2 regions of the Gordonia alkaliphila genome follow, and region 2 is predicted to be linked to the other one. Evidence: predicted binding sites of a transcription regulator. Region 2 holds the regulator's gene; the other holds the start of a gene.
The links. The regulator LexA, encoded in region 2, represses DNA repair genes until DNA is damaged. The targets are predictions, from matches to a motif close to CGAACANNTGTTCG.
Positions count from the first base shown of each region.

Region 1: a site for LexA is predicted at 2,681-2,694, ahead of ABD989_RS13980 (HNH endonuclease signature motif containing protein). Genes of this name have one in related genera too.

Region 1 is NZ_BAABIE010000013.1:69,278-73,691, reverse strand. It holds gene ABD989_RS13985 (OPT family oligopeptide transporter) at 1-901, shown strand, start outside; gene ABD989_RS13980 (HNH endonuclease signature motif containing protein) at 947-2,617, opposite strand; gene ABD989_RS13975 (PGPGW domain-containing protein) at 2,763-3,239, opposite strand; gene ABD989_RS13970 (AlbA family DNA-binding domain-containing protein) at 3,256-4,110, opposite strand; tRNA gene ABD989_RS13965 (tRNA-Ile) at 4,271-4,344, shown strand.
Region 2 is NZ_BAABIE010000002.1:232,828-237,241, reverse strand. It holds gene ABD989_RS03000 (DeoR/GlpR family DNA-binding transcription regulator) at 1-314, opposite strand, end outside; gene ABD989_RS02995 (phosphoenolpyruvate--protein phosphotransferase) at 401-2,104, shown strand; gene lexA (transcriptional repressor LexA) at 2,112-2,804, opposite strand; gene ABD989_RS02985 (LysM peptidoglycan-binding domain-containing protein) at 2,957-3,505, shown strand; gene nrdR (transcriptional regulator NrdR) at 3,536-4,000, shown strand; gene hrpA (ATP-dependent RNA helicase HrpA) at 4,045-4,414, opposite strand, start outside.

The DNA of each region.
Region 1 (4,414 bases), on a different contig from region 2:
CGCGGTGTGTGGCTACATGGCCGGTCTGATCGGATCGTCGAATAGCCCGATCTCCGGCGTCGGCATCGTCGTCGTGCTGCTGGCCGCACTCCTGCTGAAGCTGACCCACGGCTCCGAGGATGCGCTGGCGATGACCGCGTACACACTGTTCACAGCCGCCGTGGTGTTCGGCGTCGCGACCATCTCCAACGACAACCTGCAGGACCTCAAGACCGGCCAGCTGGTCGGTGCGACGCCGTGGAAGCAGCAGGTGGCCCTCATCATCGGCGTGTGCTTCGGCGCCGTGATCATCCCGCCGGTGCTGGGGCTGATGAACACCGCGTTCGGTTTCGCCGGTGCCCCCGGCGCCAAGGCCGACGCCCTGGCGGCCCCGCAGGCGGCGTTGATGTCGTCGTTGGCGGAGGGCATCTTCGGCGACGAACTGGACTGGGGCCTGCTCGGTCTCGGCGCGGTGATCGGTGCCGTGGTGATCGTGCTCGACGAGGTCCTCAAGCGCACCACCAAGAGCCTCCGCGTCCCGCCGCTCGCGGTCGGCATGGGCATGTACCTGCCGATGGCCGTGACGCTGATCATCCCGATCGGTGCGTTCATCGGCCGCGCCTACGACAAGTGGGCCGAACGCGACGTGACCGATGCGGCGCGCCGCAAGCGTCTCGGCGTCCTGATGGCGACCGGCCTGATCGTCGGTGAGAGCCTGTACGGCGTGATCTTCGCCGGCATCGTCGCCGCCAGCGGCAAGGACGAGCCGCTGCAGTTGCCGTTCATCCCGGACGGGTACGGCAACTGGGCACAGCTGGTCGGCGTGATCGTCTTCGCGGCGCTGGTGGTCTGGCTGTACCGGAAGACGCGCAGCGTCGCCTCCGCGCCGTACGATGGTCCGCCGGTCAAGTCGGTGCTCTGAAACAGGTACCCCGGACATGACTGACGGCCCGACCGGCAGTGCCGGTCAGGCTGTCAGCAGTAGGTCCAGGATCGCCTCGGCGCCCGATTCGTGGGCCGACGCGTCCTGATCCGGATCGGGCGGCGGAATGTCGGTCAGATCGACGATCCGCAGCGGCGACGGGCGGGGCCGTTCCAGCGGTCGCGTCGTCGGTTCGGCGAGGCCGTCGTCATCGGACTCATCGAGTCGGTTGTGCGCACCCGGAACCTGGTGGTGCGGGGCGAGTTTCTCCGGGTGGAAGACGGGATTGATCTGCCAGGGGCCCTCGCGCCCGGCCGGTCGCCAGCCGACGCGCCCGGCATCGGTGGCAGCGGCGCCTGCCGCCGACTGGGCGGGCAGCACGGTGTTCTCCCACTGGCCGCGGTGTCGGCCGCTCCATCGATTGTGGCGGCCGCAGGCGCCGCCCAGATGGTCGATGTCGGTGACGCCGCCCTCGGCCCAGTCGGGCATGTGGTGGATCTCGGTGCGGTGGAACGGGACCGTGCAGCCGGGGCCGGTGCAGCCTCGGTCCCGGCCGAACAGCGCCAGCCGCTGGGCCAGGGACGCGAAGCGATTGCCGCGCCCGAGGTAGAGCACCTGGGACGTGGCGCCGGCGAACACTTCCAGATACGGAACGGCGTGCGCGGCATACTCCACCAGATCGGTGACCGGCAGCCGGGTGCCGGTCGCGGTGAGTGCAACACCGGACTGTCGGGCCAAGTCCTCGTCGGACACGGTGATCACCACCTGCGACGGGATGCGCTCGGGGGCAGGCTGACCGGCCAGCGCCATCGCCCACCGGCAGAGGGCGCGCAGGGCGTCGTGCTGGCGTTGGCCGAAGAGGCGATCGTCGCGCGCCGCAGCGGCGGCGAGCCGGGTGGGATCCAGTCCGGGTTGGTCGGCGGCGCCGCTCGGGGAGTCGGGATCGTCGGGGTTGTTCATTCCGGGCGCGGCCCACTGCGTGAGGACTACCTCGAGGTCGGCGCGGAGGGCCGGGGTCAGCATGGCGCGGACCTTGCTCATCAGCTGCCGGTCCTGCGGCTGCAGCACGAACATCCGTTGGCGCTTGCGTTCTCGATCGTCGGTGAGGGCGCCGTCCGGATCGAGATAGGCCAGCAGTCGGTTGCCGACGGTGATGACGCCCTGCGGATCGAGGCGGCGGGCGGCCTCGGCCAGTGAGGCTTCGGCGCGGACACGGTCCTCGTGGCTCACCGAACTCGGGATGCGGTCCATCACTTGCTCGATCACGGTCACGTGTTCGCGGCCGATCTGGCCCGCGGCCAGTGCGGCGGCCGTCTCGACGAGGCGCGGCTGCAGGCGCTCGCCGGTCATCGAGGTGAAACGGCCGACCGCCTTGGCCGACGAGGAACGGCGCCGTGCTTCGCCGACTCCGAGGCGCAGGCCCTCGGCGTAGAGGTCGTACATGGACGTCGACCCGGCCACCCGGTAGGCGCTGCGGTCGGAGATCTCCACGTAGAGGGCGGTGTCGAAGATCTCGCCCTTGCGGCGGGTGCGCTCCCGAGCCTCGAGTAGGTCGATGAGGACGCCCTCGCGGTGGGCTGCCAAGGCGCTCTGCTGCAGGCGATTCTCTGCGGCTTCCTGGACGGCGAGGAGCTGATCGTCGTGCAAGTCGGCCAGCAGGGCGGCGGCGTCGAAGTTCGCGTCGTGCACGTCGATCACCTCCTTTTCGCAGGTCAAGACAGTTGTCGCTACTTTCACTCTCCACTGTACGCCGAAAAGTGAGTAAAGCAATAGATTTCTCACATATATGTTCGAAGCGAGGAGATGCATTCACCCCGTTGTTGCGAGAGTGGTAGGCAGGACCGGCGGTAGCGGAGGTGTGTCAGCCGAAGAACGGCGAGGCGAGCCAGGCCCATTCGATGCCGACCCAGCCGGCGAACAGGGCGAGTCCGCCGGTGACCCAGAGTGTGGCGAGCACGATTGCGCACGTGCCGATCGCAAGCAGGGCCTGTGCCAGGAGGTTGCCGTCGATGTACTTCCGGTAGACGTCGTTCAGCAGGCCCATGACTGTGTGCCGCAGTTTCGCGGCCCATTCGAGTTCCTGCGACAGGATCAGCAGACCGAGGAAGACGATGGCCCACCCCGGGCCGGGATAGGGGATGGTGACGGCACCGACGGCGGTGACGAGAACACCCACCGTGATCGTGACGTACCGAAGCAGATGTCCGAGCGGGTGGTTGTGTCGGATGTGCTGATAGCGGATGCCGAGGCGCTTGACGTAGCCCGGGGACGAGTCGCCGGCGTCGGGTGACTCGGGGACGTCGGTTGCGTCGCCATCGGGGCTCGGTTCGGCGGGCATGCGGGAGTCGCTTTCGTCAGGTGAAACGGACGGTAGCGCGCAACTGCGCGGCCAGGTTGGGGCCGACGTTCATCGGCCAACGATGCATGATGTACTCGGCCGCCTGGTCCACGGCGAGTTGGCGGGTCGAGTTGCCGATCCGCACCCAGAATTCGCGCGGGGCATTCTTGGACGGCGCGAGGTACACCGGACGCGGCGACGCTGTGACGCTGATCCGGCAGACCTCGCGGGGCCCGTCGGCGGTGGGGAGCGATTCGATGGCGATGTCGGCGCTCGCGGCGGCGTTCTGGCCGAGTCCGGCGGCCACCAGGTCGTTCATCCAGAGTTCGTAGCGGTCGGCGTCGGACGTGCGCAGGGTCTGGTAGTCCGCGTCGAGCCCGAGCGGATTTCCGGCGTCGTCGGCCCCGATGATCAGGGTGCCGCCGTCGGAATTCAGAAATGCCGCAAGGGTTTTGACGATCACTAACTCCATGCGGGGATCCTTCTCCCCGGTCTTGAGGTTGACGCGCGCGGTGGACTTGAACTCCACCCGGTCTGATTCTCCGGCGGCCAGCAGGTCCGGAATGCTCGTCGGTACCGGTCGTTGGAGTCGGGCGGCGAGGGCGCTGTAGAGGCCGATCGCGGCGATCGAGCCGATCAGGCACGCCAGGATGGGGATCGGCGAGACCAGGCGGGTGGCCGAGGTGCCAGCGCCGACGATCAGCAGTCCGACAGCGGACCCGATGATGGCGACGACAATTCCGGTGGACGAGCGCAGATCGGCTCGACTGCCGAGAAGCACCTGAGCCAACTTGCTCAGGACGAGTGCCGCCAGGAGCACCGCCAGCAAACTGAGGCCGATGATCCACAACGGCTCTTTGATCGTCGTCATTACCGCCAATCTACCGGGCCCGTTGACGGTCAGTGCAGGGCGATGGTTCCGCCGGCGGGGGTGTCGGTGGGTCTTCGCCGCCGCCGACACGGTGCACACCGACGCGGAGGAGCGCCGAGGCGGTCGACTAGGCTTCGGATCGGCCCGCTTGCGGGTCTCGGGGGCGATAGCTCAGTTGGTTAGAGCCGCGGACTCATAATCCGCTGGTCCCGGGTTCGAGCCCCGGTCGCCCCACCTTTACAGGTCTGGCCAGAGTGGGTCTTGCCAGCACCAGACCGCCGAGCGTTGTCACAGACTGTCACAA
Region 2 (4,414 bases):
GTGCCCGCATCGAAGAGGGCCGAGCCGCCGTCGGGTGGCAGGAACGCCTGGGCGGCCAGCCCGATCGCCGACTTCTCCGGTGCCCGCGACCGTTCGCGCTGGCCCAGATCGGGTTCCTCGACCACTTCGCCCAGATCCGGCCGGACGGCGCCGCCGTGGACGCGGACCAGGACGCCCTGGTCGGCCAGCACCCCGAGGTCACGGCGCACGGTCTCCCCGGTCACGTCGAAGCGCACGGCGAGTTCGGCCACCGCGACGCGGCCGTGGTTGCGCACCTCGGTGGCAATGGCCTGTTGGCGTTCTTCGGCGTACACGGAAGCCCTCCCGTCCTGGATTGGTTATATCTGTGTTTACCTGTGAACGTGTTGACAAGTCAAGGGTTCACTGTAATCTCGATCACATGGCACAGGTGGAGAGCAGTACCGCACAGAACTATGGGGCCGTCGCCGCGGTGGTCGGCACGCCGGTCGTATCCGGACTCGCCTACGGGCCGGTGATCCGAGTGTCCGGCGTGCCGGAGTACGACGTCGACGCGGCCGCGGAGATTCCCGAAACCGAGCGCGCGGCCGAGGCCGCACGCTTCGTCGCCGCAGCCGAGACGGTGGCGGAGCGCTTCACCGCGCGGGCCCGGGCCAACACCGGCAGTACGGCGGAAGTGCTGGCGGCGACCGCCGCCCTGGCCAAGGACCGCGCGTGGATCGCCACCGCCACCGGACTGATCGAGAAGGGCACGCCGGCCGCCGCGGCCACCGTGCGGGCGATCGACACGATCTCCGACATGTTCGCCAAACTCGGCGGGCTGATGGCCGAACGCGTCACCGACCTCGCCGACATCCGCAACCGGGTGGTCGCCGAGGTTCTCGGCCTACCGGAGCCGGGCATCCCACTGCCCGAGCAGCCGTCGGTCCTGCTGGCCGACGATCTGGCCCCGGCCGACACCGCCGGCCTGGATCCGAAGCTGGTGGTGGCCCTGGCCACCCGCTTGGGCGGGCCGTCGAGCCACACGGCGATCATCGCCCGGCAACTCGGCATTCCGTGCGTCGTGGCCGTCGCCGACCTGAATCGGGTCGATACGGGAGCCATGGTCTTCGTCGACGGCGAACGGGGCGTGGTGGGCGTCGACCCGGATGCGGAGCAGATCGCCGCGGCGGTCGAGGCGGCACAGCAGTTGGCGGCCGAAGTGGCGCAGTGGCGCGGACCCGGCCGCACGGCCGACGGGCACGCCGTGGCGATTCTGGGGAACGTGGCCGACGGTGTCTCCGCGCGCAGCGCCGCCGATCTCGGCATTCTGGCCGGGGTCGGACTGTTCCGTACCGAGCTGGCCTTCCTGGAGCGCCCCGACGAGCCCTCGGTGGCGCAGCAGCAGAGCCTCTACCGCGAAGTCATCGACGCCTTCGACGGCGACAAGGTGGTGATCCGCACCCTCGACGCCGGATCGGACAAGCCGCTGCGTTTCGTGAACCATCCCCACGAGGACAATCCGGCTATGGGGGTGCGCGGCAACCGCATCGTGGCGACGCACCCGGAGATCCGTGAGCACCAACTCGATGCGATCGCGGCGGCCGCGGACGGCGCCGGCGCGGTGCCGTGGGTGATGGCCCCGATGGTCGCGACGGTGGCGGAGGCCCGCGAGTTCGCGGCGCAGGTGCGCGAGCGCGGGTTGACTCCGGGGGTGATGATCGAGGTGCCGTCGGCGGCGGTGCAGGCCGAGAAGATCCTGGCCGAAGTGGACTTCGTGTCCATCGGCACCAACGATCTGACGCAGTACACGATGGCCGCCGACCGGATGTCCGCCGAATTGGCGGCGCTGACCGACCCGTGGCAGCCGGCCGTCCTGGCGCTGGTGGAACGGGTCGGGGCGGCAGGCCGAGCAGCCGACAAGCCGGTGGGGGTCTGCGGCGAGGCGGCCGCCGACCCGCTGTTGGCCTGCGTTCTGGTGGGGCTGGGCGTCAGCTCGCTGTCGTGCGCGCCCGCCGCCGCCGCGCCGGTGGGTCGCAAGCTCGCGACCGTGACGCTGGACCAGTGCGCCGCCGCCGCTCAGGCCGCAGTGGCCGCCGACAGTCCCGTCGACGGCCGGGCTGCGGCCCGGGCGGTATTGGGCTGAACCGGCGTCAGAGGCGCCGCATCACGGTGACGACCTTGCCGAGGATCGCGGCGTCGTCGCCCGGGATGGGCTCGAAGTGCTCGTTGTGCGGCAGCAGCCACACGTGTCCGTCGATCCGCTTGAACGTCTTCACGGTGGCCTCGCCGTCGATCATGGCGGCGACGATGTCGCCGTTGTCGGCCACGTTCTGCTGACGCACCACCACCCAGTCGCCGTCGCAGATCGCCGCGTCGATCATCGACTCGCCGACTACGCGCAGCAGGAACAGGGAGCCCTCGCCGACCAGTTCCTTGGGCAGCGGGAAGACGTCCTCGACCGCTTCCTCGGCGAGGATCGGGCCGCCGGCCGCGATCCGGCCGAGCACCGGGACGTAGGCCGGTGCGGGGACGTTCGGATCCGCCTGATCGGCGGCCGGGGGCGGGGTGCGCTGCTCGTCGCGGACATTCACCGCGCGCGGACGGTGCGGATCGCGCTTGAGCAGCCCGCGGCGCTCGAGCGTGCGCAGCTGGTGCGCCACCGACGAGGTGGAGGCGAGGCCGACGGCCTCACCGATCTCGCGAATGCTCGGCGGATAGCCGCGTTCGCGCACCGAGGAGCGGATGTACTCGAGAACTTCGCGCTGACGCTGCGTCAGTGAGGCCTCCAGGGTGGCCGTCGACAACAGCGGGTCCACGTTCGACGTGTGCGGTCCGTCGTTCATCGAACTTCCTTTCGATCGGGGTCGCCCTCCAATTTAGTCGAGTAGGTCACAGAAATCAAACAATTGTTCGACGTGTCGTAGCGGATGTCCGAGGCGTGGTGTTAACTATCGAACAAGAGTTCATCGAACGTACGAACGATGGGAGTTCCACGATGACCGAGCTGCTGACCCGCCGCCCCGCGTCCGCCTCGACGCTGCCGCAGTCCACCACGATGACCTGCGACGTTCCCCTGATTCAGACCACCTGCCGGGCCACCGGCCGACGTCCGCGCGCGGTCGCCGCCGCCACCCCGGTGTGCCCGGCACCGAGCGTTCGAACGCGTCCGGCGCGGCGCGCCGAGCGCACTGCGTCGCCGACCACGAGCGCCGCTCGGGCGGCCCGTGCCCGTTCGAACACCGTGGATCGTTCGACGGCGGTGCGTCGTCGCTGGGCGGCCGGCGTGCTCCTCGGTGCCGCGCTGGCCGCCGTGGTCGTCGTGCTCGGCATGGTCGGTGAGGACTACGAGAAGGCCGTCAGCGGCGTGCCGGCCCAGACCGAGGTGGTCCACGTGCGCAGCGGTGAGTCGCTGTCGTCGTTGGCCGAGCGGATCGCTCCGGATCGCTCCGCGGCGTCGGTGATCGCCACGGTGCGCGACCTGAACGGTCTCGACGCCAGCGGACTGCGCCCCGGTCAGGCGCTCGTGGTGCCCGCCTACCGCTGAGGCCGCGATGGCGCCGAGTACGCTGGGGGCATGCGATGCCCGTTCTGCAAGAACGACGACACCCGAGTGGTTGATTCGCGCGCCTCCGACGACGGAGCGTCGATTCGACGCCGCCGGTCGTGCTCGGAATGCAGTCGCCGGTTCACCACCGTCGAGTCGGCGGTGCTGGCGGTGGTCAAGCGCAACGGCGTCACCGAGCCCTTCAACCGGGAAAAGGTGATGAAGGGTGTGCGCCGGGCGTGCCAGGGCCGATCGGTCACCGAGGATTCGCTGGCGCAGCTGGCGGCCGCGGTGGAGAACACCGTCCGCGCCTCGGGATCGGCCGAGATCCCCAGCCACGAGGTCGGCCTGGCGATCCTCGGGCCGCTGCGGGACCTCGACGAGGTGGCCTACCTGCGGTTCGCGTCGGTTTATCGGTCCTTCGAATCCGCCGACGACTTTCAGCGCGAGATCGACGATCTGCGCAAGGATTCGCGCCGCGAACCGGTCGGCTGACCCACCGCCGCTGCGTGCGGATCAGCCTCACTCGAAGGCCCGCCTCACTCGAAGGACTCGATGGCCTTCATCACCCGCTTCTCCGAGATCGGTCCCGAGGTCCCCAGCTGCTGCGCGAACAAGCTGACCCGCAGTTCCTCCAACTGCCAGTGAACCAGGTCGTTGAGGGCGTCGTGCCGGTGCGCAGGAAGCGCCGCGAGTCGTCGGTTCCAGTGCGCGATGACCCGGTCCACCGTGTCGAGGCCGGCGTTGTCGCGGGCGGCGGAGCCGGGGAGCGCGTTCAGTCGGGCCTGGGCCGCCGACAGGTAGCGCGGTAGATGGAGCAGGTGCGCCAGCGGAGTCTCGCCGACGAAGCCGTCGAAGATCAGGTGCGCGGTCTGCTCGGCAACGTCGTCGGCCGCGGCGCTGCCGCTG